2 regions of the Hungatella sp. SL.1.14 genome follow, and region 2 is predicted to be linked to the other one. Evidence: a T-box and tRNA genes for the amino acid it is inferred to sense, from the RefSeq annotation. Region 2 holds a T-box; the other holds one or more tRNA genes.
The links. The T-box of region 2 lies ahead of proS (proline--tRNA ligase). A T-box ahead of a tRNA ligase gene usually reads a tRNA of that ligase, here a tRNA-Pro.

Region 1: it encodes a tRNA-Pro, which carries the amino acid that the T-box ahead of proS (proline--tRNA ligase) is inferred to sense. The anticodon was not compared.

What each region holds. Positions count from the first base shown of each region.
Region 1 covers NZ_JANFYJ010000021.1:24,890-31,887, reverse strand. Annotated here, with positions in the region: gene NE473_RS20935 (winged helix-turn-helix domain-containing protein) at 1-123, opposite strand, end outside; gene NE473_RS20930 (hypothetical protein) at 400-546, opposite strand; gene NE473_RS20925 (hypothetical protein) at 646-900, opposite strand; gene NE473_RS20920 (hypothetical protein) at 1,143-1,919, shown strand; gene NE473_RS20915 (hypothetical protein) at 2,065-2,481, shown strand; tRNA gene NE473_RS20910 (tRNA-Pro) at 2,566-2,639, opposite strand; gene NE473_RS20905 (HAD hydrolase family protein) at 2,743-3,555, shown strand; gene lpdA (dihydrolipoyl dehydrogenase) at 3,614-5,044, shown strand; gene NE473_RS20895 (aminopeptidase P family protein) at 5,041-6,831, shown strand.
Region 2 covers NZ_JANFYJ010000014.1:44,826-51,823, forward strand. Annotated here, with positions in the region: gene proS (proline--tRNA ligase) at 1-1,043, opposite strand, end outside; T-box leader at 1,112-1,312, opposite strand; gene NE473_RS15885 (M20/M25/M40 family metallo-hydrolase) at 1,459-3,168, opposite strand; gene NE473_RS15890 (AI-2E family transporter) at 3,223-4,284, opposite strand; gene NE473_RS15895 (hypothetical protein) at 4,378-4,656, opposite strand; tRNA gene NE473_RS15900 (tRNA-Ser) at 4,895-4,979, opposite strand; tRNA gene NE473_RS15905 (tRNA-Tyr) at 5,040-5,123, opposite strand; gene NE473_RS15910 (hypothetical protein) at 5,174-5,443, opposite strand; gene NE473_RS15915 (SGNH/GDSL hydrolase family protein) at 5,574-6,182, opposite strand; gene NE473_RS15920 (MGH1-like glycoside hydrolase domain-containing protein) at 6,205-6,998, opposite strand, start outside.

The DNA of each region.
Region 1 (6,998 bases), on a different contig from region 2:
CTGCTTGGGGGTCATGGGAACACCGCTGACCTCCATGGCTTTTAAAAGCCGCTGGCGCTGCGGGTTCATATAGATGTCCATCTGTTTCCGGGTAACGAGCGTAATCATGTTCTGTTCTGACATAAGATCCTCCTTTTGCTGCAGGCCGTTTTTGAGTAGTTTTGGAATGTTTGATATTATCATTATTATAACGTTACATATTATGTAATGTCAAGCGGATTTTAACCGCCCCGTTGCTAATAGTGGTTAGTGTCAGTTTGTATTAATTTGAGATAGGAGTCAGGAGCGAAACAGGGCGGGAGACTCAGCTCACCACGGAAGAATGGACGAAAAAATCCGGATCGGAACCGATAACGATCTATCGGGTTCCGATCCGGATCCGGGGTGCGGATTACATGATTACTGACCTTCGTTCACGATCTCCTGCAGAACGTTGATAAGATCGTAAATCGTGTTAATCTGCACGTTCCGTTCCAGGATTTCATTTTTCAAATCGATGGAAAGCGTCTCGAATTTGGCCTGGACGGCGGGAGCAATATAGGACATGTTCATCACCTCCTGGTTAGGATGTGCAGCAAGAGGTGATGATATACGGATGATCACAGAGAATTTGCGGGAACAGGAATGTAACAAATACTGGAAATACTAGAGCATGGCGATACTGGTCAGATACGGTTTACCGTTGATTGGCTGATAAATATCAACGACAGCGAACTGCGGGTTTAAATCCTCCGTCTGCGGCTCTGCAATTGTCATAAACTTGTAATTGGTTCCGTTGACGACCTGTGTCGCTACGGCTATGGGCGTATAGAAATAATCATTATGTTTTCCGATCGCATTATAAAATATGAATGAATCGTATGGAGTAAGATATGACTGATAAGACCATCCTCCTGGCATGGCGGCACCTCAAAAAGGTTATTCGTATAATATATGCAGAAATCCAGGAATTGCCGATTTATAATTTACATAATTTGTTGCTATATTTTCATGAACACAGCCAATACTATAGACTGAGAGTACAGAATCGGGAAGTCAGAATTACAGTTTAAAATGATTTAATACGCTGTTATTCAGATTTGTAACAATAAAATGGATATCTATGGTATAATTAACTGTAGCGTCCACAGCAGGAGGTCTTCATGCACGTTTTTAATCCGGTATTTTACCAAGAATATAACCTGATGAATTATCTGGATTTTGCTGTGGCGAAGATAGCAAAGCTTTATCCGGAGGTTCTGCGGGAGGAGATCTATCTGCTTTTCTACTTAATCAAAGATAATTTTCAGGCAAATATGAAATACCTGAGAGAAAATAATGTGGATGTGGATTGCTTCGGTTTTCTGCCGGTCAGGAGGAATACCAGGAATTCGGTGGAAGCATTTTTTGACATGTTTAATTTAATAAATGCGGAGAATTATATATCGGTTCTGTTGTATATGCATGATAAAAAGAATAACCGGTACGATGATCGCTATAAGAAGTATGCGTTTAAAGGTGATTTTACAATAGTCAGCAAGAGGGATATTGCAAAGGATAACGGATTAGGCAGAATAACGGATGATGAGACAATGGCGGAAATCGACCAGGCAGAGAGCGGGTCCAACAGTTATATTCATCCGAGCATTTTTGTCCCCCTCTATACGTCTGCGGATATCGAGGCAAAAGAGGAAATTCTGCGTGATCTGCTGCGGGTCAATACCTGGCTGTTAGGAGGCGCATACCACCAGCTGTGCTGTTTTATAAAAAAGAAATACGGAACGCTGAAATCATTTGAATGTCTTAACTGTACGAAGGAAGCGGCGTGCTTTGAATGTTTTGAGGCGTATTATATTGCGTTTAAAGAGATGATAGAACAGGACCTTTTTCCGCTGAGCCAGGAAGGCGGCCATGAGGAGCCGTATAAAAACAGGAGTTAGTGTATGAGCGGAAAGGATGGTCAGACTGGCCTTGAATTTAAGGTAAACTTGAGTGGGAAAGCAACCCGGCCCGAGCCGGGGCGCGCCTCGCCTCGGAATACCAGGTGCCGTCGTATGCAGGGAAGTGAGATGTGGGAGGAATACAATGTCAACTACATATTATATAGTAAACAGAAAACGAAAAAAAGAGTGCAGGGAGTTTGAAAAATTCTGGGAAGAGGAATGGTTTCCCATGGTTACAGATAAGCTGCATCAATTTTGTGCCGAAGCGAATGGAGAGATTGTAAATGATGAACTGGCAGAGCGTTTGATGAGAGACAGCTTCAGCGCTTTTTCCCGTTCGCCGCTGAGTGACAGCTTATATAAGGAGCCATTTCTTACGGTAAATCATGCCGGCGTATTCTGGCATAAGTGTGAGACGGAAGGCGCTCTGCTTAACAGCCTTGAGGATCTGATTAAGTTTTTTTCCAAAAGAGCAAATCAGGAGAAGTATTCCCTGGAAGATGAAAGCGGCCGGGGCTGTACTTTAAATGAACTGATCAGCGGAGAGCACAGAGATTAAATGGTACAGGAGAGATTTTCGCTTTTCAGCAGCAAAAAAGTGCCGGAAGCCTTTTAAATAAGGCATTCCGGCACTTTTACCGAATCGGAGTAACAGGATTTGAACCTGCGACCTCTCGGCCCCCAGCCGAGCGCGCTACCAAGCTACGCCATACTCCGTTTCTGGTCACTATGGTATTATAGCAGAAAGTTTGCGATTTGAAAAGTATATTTGTTGAAAAATTTTATATTTTAAGATATGATGGTAAAGACGATATGATTCATGCAGAAAAGACAGGTGAGAAAGAATATGAAACCAATCGTAAGTTTTGATGTAGATATGACCCTGCTGGACCATAAGGACTGGACGATACCGGACAGTGCCATGGAGACTCTTCAAAAGCTTCGGGAGAATTACACCATTGTGCTGGCCACCGGCCGCGACATGGATTCCAGCTTCAGCGTCGTATTAAAGGAACAGATCAGGCCGGATGCCATCATTCATTTGAATGGGACGAAGATTACGGTGGGGGACACGATTATATACGAGCATCTGTTTGATAAGGAACTGATGAAGCGGATTCTCGCCTATGCACAGGACACACCATACAGTGTGGGAGCCAGTGTGGGCGGATATGATTACTACGTCCATCCGGAAGTGGTGAACCGCCACGACACGGATCTGTGGGGAGAATGCGGACGCCGGTTTGCGGATCCGTGGAAGCTCCCTGAGTTAGATGTCAGGACCATGGCTTACATCGGTGATGAAAGGGGCGCTAAGGCTATGGGAGACCGGTTCCCTGAGATCAATGTGCACATGTTCGCGGAAAAGCGGGGCGCGGATGTGGTGGAGAAGACGGCCAGCAAGGCTATGGGACTGATCCGCCTCTGCGACTATTTTCAGACGCCTCTGTCCGACACGGTGGCATTTGGGGACAGTATGAACGATTACGATATCGTGAAGACGGCGGGAATCGGAATTGCCATGGGAAATGCGATGGAAGAACTTAAGGAGGCGGCGGATTACGTGACCGATGCCGTGGACGCGGATGGAATCCGAAACGCCTGTGTGCATTTCGGTCTGATCCGGTTATAACCGGTCCGGATGCCTGGCATTGCTTTCATGAAACTATACAGGGAAGGAAATAAGTAGCATGGCAAAACATTATGATCTCTTTATCATAGGCGGCGGTCCCGGCGGTTATACGGCTGCACTTAAGGCGGCGGGACTGGGGCTTAAGACTGCGATTGCAGAGAAAGAAAAACTGGGCGGGACCTGCGTCAATAAGGGCTGTATTCCGACGAAGGCTCTGCTTCATGCCTCCAGTATGTTTGCGGCATTTCAGAACTGCGATGTATTTGGAGTGTCGGCTGATTTCATTTCTTTTGATTTTAAGAAAATGCAGGACTATAAGAAACGTTCTGTAAAAGAGTACCGCAAGGAAGTAAAGGAAGCAGTCGAGAGTGCCGGAATCGATTATATCGAGGGAACGGCTACGATCCGGCGTGGGCGGACTGTGGAGGTGAACAGTCCGTCAGGAAAAGACTATTACGAGGCAGACCACATTATCATTGCGACAGGGGCGAAGCCTGTCATACCGGATATTCCCGGAGCGATGCTGCCGGGGGTTTTGACGAGCGACCGGCTGCTGGCTTCCGATACCTGGAATTACGACCGCCTTACGATTATCGGAGGCGGAGTGATCGGCGTGGAGTTCGCGACGATTTTCCAGGCACTGTGCTCCCATGTGACGATCATCGAGAGCCGGGAGCACTTACTGGGCCCCATGGACAATGAGGTCTCCGAGGTACTGGAAGGGGAACTGAGGCGGAAGGGAATCTCTGTCCAGTGTGAAGCCAGGGTCCTGGAAATTCGCGGCGAGGAACAGGGACTTGTCTGCGTTTACGAGGCCGGAGGAGAGGTGCGGACGATTCGTTCCGGGCAGATTCTCCTGGCAGCAGGCAGACAACCGAATCTGGACGGACTCTTTGGACAGGATGTCAGCCTTGCCATGGAAGGGGGCTGCCTTAAGACAGATTCGGAATTCCAGACCAGTGAACCGGGGATCTATGCCATCGGTGATGTGACGGCTGGCAAGATGCTGGCGCATGTAGCGGCAGCCCAGGGGACTTATGTGGTGGAGAAAATTGCGGGGGTACATCATACCATACGGCTTTCCGTGGTACCTAACGGAATGTTTGTGGAGCTCCCGGTAGTGCCTGGATGCATTTATACTGAGCCGGAGATTGCTTCTGTTGGAATTACGGTGGAAGAAGCGAAGGCCCATAAGATGAAGGTGCGCTGCGGGCGCTACTCCATGAGCGGTAATGGCAAATCCATCATTACCAGAGAACAGAGCGGATTCATTCATCTGATTTTCGAAGAATATTCCGGAACGATTGTCGGCGCTCAGATTGTCTGTCCGCGGGCCACCGATATGATCAGTGAAATGGCGACTGCTATCGCAAATGGCCTGACAGCGGATCAGCTCATGCTTGCCATGAGGGCCCATCCGACGTACAGCGAGGGCATTACGGCGGCAATCGAGAATTATTATGAAGCAAAAGGAGACGAAAGGTTATGATTCAAGAGAGAATTGCAGCATTACGAAGCCTGATGGCGGAGCGCCATATCGACGCTTATATGATTCCTACCTCTGATTTTCACGAGTCGGAGTATGTTGGGGATTATTTTAAATGCCGGAAATTTATAACCGGTTTTACAGGGTCGGCGGGTACTGCTGTTATCACGCAGACAGAGGCGAGGCTCTGGACAGACGGGCGGTATTTCGTGCAGGCGGCAAAGCAGCTGGAGGGAACCGGCGTGATCCTTATGAAATCTGGTCAGGAGGGAGTACCGACCGAGGAAGAGTATCTGACCGAGATGATGCCTGACAATGGAACACTCGGTTTTGACGGCCGTGTTGTCAACAGCCAGATGGGACAGAAGCTGAAAGAACTTCTGGAAGATAAGCACGTGAAGTTTTCCTGGCAGGAAGACTTAGTGGATTTCATCTGGGAAGACCGCCCGGAGTTATCCGCAGAGCCGGTCTGGATTTTGAAAGAAAATTATGCAGGCAAATCTGCTGCGGATAAGATTGCTGATTTAAGAGAAGCAATGAGGAAGGAGAAGACTACGGTTCATGTCCTCACAACGCTTGACGATATTGTGTGGCTGTTAAATATCCGTGGAAATGACGTTGTCTGCAACCCGGTAGTCCTTTCCTACGCACTGGTGACCTTGGAACGCTTCTATTTATTTATCAATGAGGCGGTTCTGGACAGTGAAGTAAAATCTTATTTAAAAGAACTGGGCGTTACGATTCGGCCATACAATGATATTTACGATGCGGTGGGCCAGTTAAAGGGCCAGAAGGTGCTTCTGGAGACTGCGAAGACCAACTATGCGATTATCAGCAATTTAGATGAGACGAATACCATTGTAGACTGCATGAATCCGACCGCTCCGGCCAAGGCGGTCAAGAATCCGGTTGAAATTGAAAATATGAAGAAGGCTCATATCAAAGACGGTGTGGCCATGGCGAAGTTTATCTTCTGGCTGAAAAAGAATATCGGAAAGCAGACGATTACCGAGCTCGATGCGGAACATTATCTGGATCAGCTGCGCGCAGAGCAGGAGGGGAATCTGGGACTATCCTTCCATACGATCTCTGCCTACGGGGCTAATGCGGCTATGTGCCACTATTCGGCGACGCCGGAGAGCAACGCGGTTCTGGAACCGAAGGGACTCTACCTGGTAGATTCCGGCGGACAGTATTATGAGGGGACTACCGATGTGACGAGGACGATTTCCCTGGGAGAGACGACGCAGGCAGAGCGGGAACATTTTACACTGAGTGTCATCAGCATGCTGCGGCTGGCTGCAGTGAAGTTCTTATATGGCTGCAGAGGGCTTACGCTGGATTATGTGGCGAGAGAACCGCTTTGGAGCAGAGGGCTGAACTTTGACCATGGAACCGGCCACGGGGTTGGCTACCTGTTAAATGTTCATGAGCGTCCTAACGGAATCCGCTGGCGCATGGTGCCGGAGCGGCAGGACAACTGCGTTCTGGAAGAAGGAATGGTGACTTCCGACGAGCCAGGCGTATATATTGAAGGCAGCCATGGCGTGCGGACGGAAAATCTGATTGTCTGCAAAAAGGCGGAGAAGAATGAATACGGTCAGTTCATGGAATTTGAATTTCTGACCTTTGTTCCGATCGATTTAGATGCGCTGGATCAATCGCTGATGAATGAGCGGGACGTGGAACTCTTAAACAACTATCACAGACAAGTGTATGAGAAAATCTCTCCGTATCTGACTGAGGAAGAGGCCGAATGGCTGAAAGAGAATACGAGAGCGATCTCATGATATCAGGCGGAGCATGCGCATATGCCCTGATGATGGCAAGGTCTTAAAAACAGAATATCCGCAGGAAACGGGCCGGATGGCGCGCTGCGGGTTCATTTGAAAACTGCCGCAAGGGTCAAATCCCCAGCGTTTTCCGGTACCGCAGATTTACTGCTGCGCCGGAGAAC
Region 2 (6,998 bases):
TCCACGCGAACCGGTATGCCGCGCATCTCGGACTCTGCAAATTTCCAGCCCGGGCTCTTATCGGTGTCATCCACCTTCACACGGTAACCCGACAGAACGGATTTGATCTCAGCCGCCTTTTCCAGAACACCTTCCTTCGCCTGCTGAATCGGGACGATCATCACCTGAACCGGTGCGATTCTCGGAGGCAGAACAAGGCCGTTGTCATCGCCGTGTACCATGATGATACCGCCGATCAGACGGGTACTCATACCCCAGGAGGTCTGGTGTACGTACTGCAGTTTATTTTCTTTATCAGAGTACTGGATTTCAAAGGCTTTTGCGAATCCATCGCCGAAGTTGTGGCTCGTTCCGGACTGCAGCGCCTTGCCGTCGTGCATCAGCGCCTCGATGGTGTAAGTGGCTTCCGCTCCGGCGAACTTCTCCTTGTCGGTCTTCTGGCCGCGGATTACCGGCATGGCCAGAACTTCCTCACAGAAGTCAGCATAGAGGTTTAACATCTGCTCGGTTCTGGCCTGCGCATCCTCTGCCGTGGCATGAGCCGTATGGCCTTCCTGCCATAAGAACTCGCGGGAACGAAGGAACGGTCTCGTCGTCTTTTCCCAGCGAACGACGGAACACCACTGGTTATATACCTTTGGAAGATCACGGTAGGAATGAATATCTCTTGCATAAAAATCACAGAACAGAGTCTCGGAGGTCGGTCTCACGCAGAGGCGCTCTGTAAGCGGCTCCAGGCCACCGTATGTCACCCACGCCACCTCCGGCGCAAATCCCTCCACATGGTCTTTCTCCTTCTGGAGAAGGCTTTCCGGGATAAACATCGGCATGTATACATTCTCCACGCCAACCGCTTTAAATCTGCTGTCCAGTTCCTTCTGGATGTTCTCCCAGATCGCGTAGCCGGCCGGTTTGATCACCATACAGCCCTTTACGCTGGAATAGTCGATGAGTTCCGCTTTCTTCACCACATCGGTATACCACTGGGCGAAGTCCACATCCATCGATGTGATTGCTTCTACTAACTTTTTGTCCTTTGCCATAATCATTCTCCTTTACCTGTTAAATTACGTATTTTTCTATGAAACGAAAAAGAGCCGCCGATCCCCATACAAGGGACCGAACAGCTCGGTGGTACCACCCAATTTAGCCACAATGTGACTCACTTGTATCTCCGATAACGCCGGATATGCGCCGCAGTTTGCTGCGGGACTCCAAGGCAGGTTGGGCGACCAGGGGCATGAAGGTCTTCCACCAGTGACCCTCTCTCTGGAATGCATCATCGCTTACTAATCCTCTTCCACGTCTGAAACGTATGTTGTTATGTTGGTTTGTATGGTTGATTTTACGCTATTTGGATTTCTTTGTCAAGGGTGATGACGGCCACTTTTTTCATCTTTTCTCCCTCTCAATGTCCAATCTTGTAAAAGCAATTTATATTTCTTCTTTCCACAGTACCTAAATCTCTGCAAGCAGGTATAAGCATCTGACCGCATTTCGGATCAATTCGTCCGGGAACTCATAGTCTGGCGTGTGGAGGTCCGGGCAGTCTTCGCCGGCTCCCATGCCGAAATACATGCCCTGGGATTTCTTTAAATACCATCCGAAATCCTCGGACCAGCGGAAGGGGGCGGCGGCTTCGAGACAGGGGATTCCTTCCTTTTCAAACAGCATTCGGCTTTTGTCTGCGATCTCAGCGGTGTTTACGGTATCCGGGAATTCGTCGCGGCGGGTGATGCAGCATGCCATATGTTCGGCCTCTGCCTTTGATTCTGCTTCGTCTCTGATACGGCCTTCCAGTTTGTCCAGGTCTTCTAAGTGCTCGGCACGGATAGTGAGTGCAAGTGTTCCATCACCTGCGGACACGCCAAAAGATTCGTCTCCAACTTTCACCTCGATGATGCTGGCCAGTACCATTCCCTGATATTCCTCAGGTTTCAGGAAATCCGGCAGGGAAGCGATTATCCCGCTGATCAAATAGGCCGGATTGATTCCCTGCTCCGGATAGGCGGCATGGCATGGTTTACCGGTAAGCCTGATGATCAGTCCTCTGGAAGCACAGGAAAATGTTTCTCTTCTCATAACTGCAGTCCCAAGCGGATAGCCCGGGAGATTGTGGAAGCCGTAGACTCTGTCTGCCCCCAGTTCTTCTAATAAATTACAGCAGATTTTTCCGCCCTCTCCAGTCTCTTCTGCGGGCTGGAAGAGGAAGCAGAGATTCTTTTGAAATACCCGTCCCTCCGTTAAGAGGCAGAGCCCGGCCAGAATAGCACTGTGGCCGTCGTGGCCGCAGCCATGATAAGGAATATTTCCGGCGCCTTTTATGGCGTCCATGTCCGCGCGGAAAACGACGGTTTCCCCGGCGCCATCTTCCTGATGAATGGCGTAGAACCAGCTTCCCCGGTCGTTAACCGAAAGGGAGGTATGTTTCCTTAGGAACATTTTTAAAACTTCCATGGTCTTTCGTTCCTGACCGGACAGTTCCGGAATTTCGTGGAGTTCCTTTCGGAGCTCCTTTATTTTTTCAAAAGTTTCATCATCCAGAGCGCTGTGGCTTCCTGTACTGCCGCATTCCTGATCCTTAAGCGGCTTTTCACTTATAATCCGCTCAGACTCCTGTCTCACTAAATCACGTAATCGTCTGGTGTACTCCGACATGTTCGATATTTCGTTTCCATATGTAAGATTCAGCTCGTATTCCAGGGGAAGCCATGTGTCCGCCCCCGCCTCGTTATGCTGAATCAGGGTCTCGATCTTGTCCAGAGCCTTGGTGAGTTTTGCCTCCTTCGTCTGAAGGGCCTCCATCTCGTCAAAGAGCCCGTTAAGCCTGCGGGCCAGGTCTTCGGGAAGAGAACCCGTCATGATCCGGAGAACGGCACTCTCTGTCTTTTCATCTGTGCTGCCTTTTATAAACGCCGGAATATCCCCGGTAACAGCCTCGCCCCAGTCGTGGATCAGGCACATATCCACCACCCGGTCCATATCCAGTTCCGGGAATTCGTCCTTCAGCAGAAACGCCATTACCGCCAGACGCCAGCTGTGTTCCGCAACACTCTCCCTCCTGCCCGAAGTGGTCCAGTTATGGCGGGTGTTGCATTTTAATTTTTCCAGTATTCCTAAAAATTCAATTAATTTGCCCGGCTCCATCGCTGCCTCCATTTCTGTCATGGCAGAACTGCCGTGTCACATCTGCCATGATCCTTTTATGGAACCAGTATACCACTAGCCGCCGTACAGTTCCACCAGATCTTCAATAATCAAAAGACCGATCGGCCCCAGGATAAATCCCAGCAGTCCGAACAGCTGCAGACCTACATACATGGAAATCAACGTTTCAAGCGGCGTCAGCCCAACCTTATCTGCCATAATTTTGGCCTCCATCACCTGGCGGAGGAAATAGCAGATAATATAGATGACGAAGAGGCCGATTCCATAGAGCCAGTCTCCGTTGACCAGGCGAAACAGGGCCCAGGGAATCAGTACCGTTCCTGTTCCAAAGATGGGAAGCGCATCGAGAAGGCCGATTCCGATCCCCAGTAGGAGGCTGTATTGATTTCCCATCAGAAACAGTCCTGCGGTACAGATGCACATGGTCAGGAACATGATGCTTCCCTGTGTCTTCAGCCATGCGCTTCCAACCATGGACAGTCTGCCGCCCAACAGGGCAAATTCGTGGCGGAAAATGGAATTGTCACGGCGCATCCGGATATCTTCCATCTCCTGAAGGGAAAGGATGGTGGCGATAAACAGGATAACGGTCATGACCGTTACTTCTATAAAACAGCGCACAACAGTCATGGAGTTCACCATTAAAAACGGCATGGCGGCATCCTTCATGGCTTTTCCGCCTCCAACCAGCATATCCCGCAGCATTTTCACGAGAAACCCTCTGGGAAGGCGGAGCAGATTCTCAGTAAAAAAACAGCAGCCGGTCAGCCAGTGATCGAGGCTGTTAATCATCTGCGGAAGATTGTCAAAGAATAAATTTGCCTCCATAAACAGCTTTCTGCCTCCATAATACAGAAGCGCCCCAAACAAAACCATCAGAATCAGGATCTGGATGCCCCCGATGGCAGCTAACGGCAGATGAATTTCTTTCTTTTTGAACGGCAGCCGGCATTTCCTTTCCAGCCATACGGCGGAAGGGCGAAGTGCCAGGGCAAATATATATGCAATCAAAAAGGGAATCACCAGGGGCAGCAGATACTTAAAGCTTGCATAAACTGCCCCCGTAACTCCCAGTATTAAAATAGTTTTCTTCAGTTTCCTACTCGGTTTCTCCATGGACTCACCTGTTTTTTGTTTTGTACTTCTTTTGTACAAAGTCTAGTATGAGCCGAGGCAGAGTAAATTATGCGAATCTGCTCCTGACAAAATTTATCCAATTTTGTGATGTTCGATGTAGTATTTTTTCTTATTGGCTGAACCGCCCTCGATCACACAGAAATCCAGCAGATCGCCGACTTCCGTGTACAGCACCAGCGATTCCAGCGTTCTGGCCACCGTAGAACGGTTCATGACATTTTCCCCGTCCGCAAACGGTGCGTACTGTCTGTTGATCATGTCCGCAATCTGCGAGATTGTCAGCGGCTGCTCCTTCGATCCATGTTGTTTTAATATAGTTACGATCACCAGCGGAAATAAAACCTGATGCATGATACCACTCCTCCTGTTGGGGCTTAAAGATCATGCGGTCCATGCCGTGGAATTTGATATTCGCCGCACACTCTTTAAGCGATTGTCTGCTGCAACGCAAAAAAGCCTGTTGTTGTAATAACTGACAGGCTGACTGCTGCAATATCGCTTACGTAGTACAACGGTTTCCATTTCGATTTTCCTTTCTTCTTACTTATCATAAAATTATTATAAAATGTAAAACATATAAAAGATCAAACGGAAAAGGAGGGATTCGAATCCCCGGTGCCTGACAGCACAATACTTTAGCAAAGTATCATCTTAATCCTCTCGATCACTTTTCCAAATTTCAACTTTCCGGCACGTTTCAGCCAGTCTGCTGTTCCTCGCTTCTCCGGCGGAAATGGATGCGGCAGGACTCGAACCTGCGTTGTTTCCGATGTGAGAGATTTACAGTCTCCTGCCCTCGCCGCTGGGCTTACGCATCCTCAAATGTTACGTTTCAGACTTTCTTTCTGTTATCTATGGTCATACTTTATCATAGCGAACAATGCAAATTTGCATTGGTTTCTAAAATTCTACATATTTTTTCATCTGTTTCCCTGCAAACTTTTTTACAATCAAAAAAGGAACCGCCGGGCAACGGTTCCTTCGATATCTTGGCATTTAAATTTAAAATATCAAAACGAATCTCACGATAATTCTTTTCCCGACTGCATGGATTTCCTCTTATATTGTACGCAAAAAACTTCACTGCAGCAGGTATCTGCACTGAAGAAACAGCTGCAATATCCATAAGTAAATTCATGAGCTGGTCTGTTCATCGCTGGTATCCTCATAAAAAGCGTTTATCGCCGGAAACGAAATGCTTATTTGGGTTTCTTTGTTTTACTTCCTCAGTGTACCACTGGGAATATGGTCTGTCAAACAGATCCTGTTTAAAAAATACAAAATCTCTGAATCTCCCTGGCAAGGACCGCGCTGATCCTCTGGTAGCCCGCCCGGTTGGGATGAACCCGGTCTTCCAGATATAACTCAGCATTATCGCGGTGAATTCCGCACAGCCTCCGCATATCTATGAGAGGAAATCCCAGCCGCTTGCTGGCGCGTTCCAGTTCCACATAATAATCCAGCATGGTGTATCCGCTTTTATTGGGCAGTTCGTAAGCCTCCCCTGCCTGTGCCATGCCGTCCGGGCATTCGAACCGGTAGATCGGAGTTACCCATACCAGGCAGGCGGTGGGGACCGCGGCACGCAGTCTGTTTACCGCCGCCTCTATGGCTTCAGAAAACGCTTCCAATTCACTTCCCCAATACCAGTCATTGCTTCCATGCCAGATCAGGAACAGTTCTGCATCTTCCGGAACCGGATTTTTATCGAGCACTTCCAACATGCCGCCGGGTGTCTTCCGTGTCAGGCCGCTGGAGCCCACCGCAAAATTATAGACTTTATCCAGGGAGAGGCTGTTTTTTAATGTATTCTCATAACCGCCCTCCCCGTGTGTTCCCGTAGAAATACTGTCGCCGTAAATCGCTATTGTCTTCATAAAACATCACACCTCGCAGGATTTAAAATGTCAGCTTCATGTCACCCTGCACCATAATCGAGTGCTGTGCTCCCTGATAGATCAGATTGAGTTTGAAGCAGTCCTCTGTATGAATGCTCACTTCCAGAGATCCGCCTGCGTCTTTTGCCACAAAATCAGCGGTCTTTCCTGCAAACCAGTAACGTCTGCATCCCAAAACGCCTCCCCGAACCAGATGCTCGGATATCTCCCATCTGACTGTCGGCTCCGCTTCTTTCCTGTCGAGAGACAGGCCTGCGGCGTACTGGATCAGATAGAGAATCGGGGCAAGGCCGGACCAGCCCACGAAATCTTTATTATCGGCATCCCCGCTTGATATCTCATCCGGCGGATAGTTCTCCCAGATGGTTCCCGTCTGCTCATAGACTTTGGCAATCACATCCAGATGGTTGATGGCGATGTCCCTGGCCAGCTTATGGAAGCCGTGCTTCTCCAGTCCGCAGGTTACGAGAGCATTGGTCGGCGCCCAGACGGAACCTCTCCAGTATCCTCCTCTGGGATCATACCCCTCTTCGTCCGCGGCCACAACCGGAATCCTGTGAACACGGTTGAAGGTCTCCTTATCCTCCAGCCATTCGATAAGACGCTTTCCCTGCTTTTCGTCCGCTACACCGGACACCAGCGGAAAGAAGCCTGCGATCGTCTTGATTCTGGTCTGGCGCTCGCCAAATGTCATATCGTAATAAAACCCGTCCTGTTCGTTCCACATATAATGATTGATCTTCTCTATCAAAACCGCACGGTCCTTTTTAAGACCCTCACGCCTTTTTTCGTAAT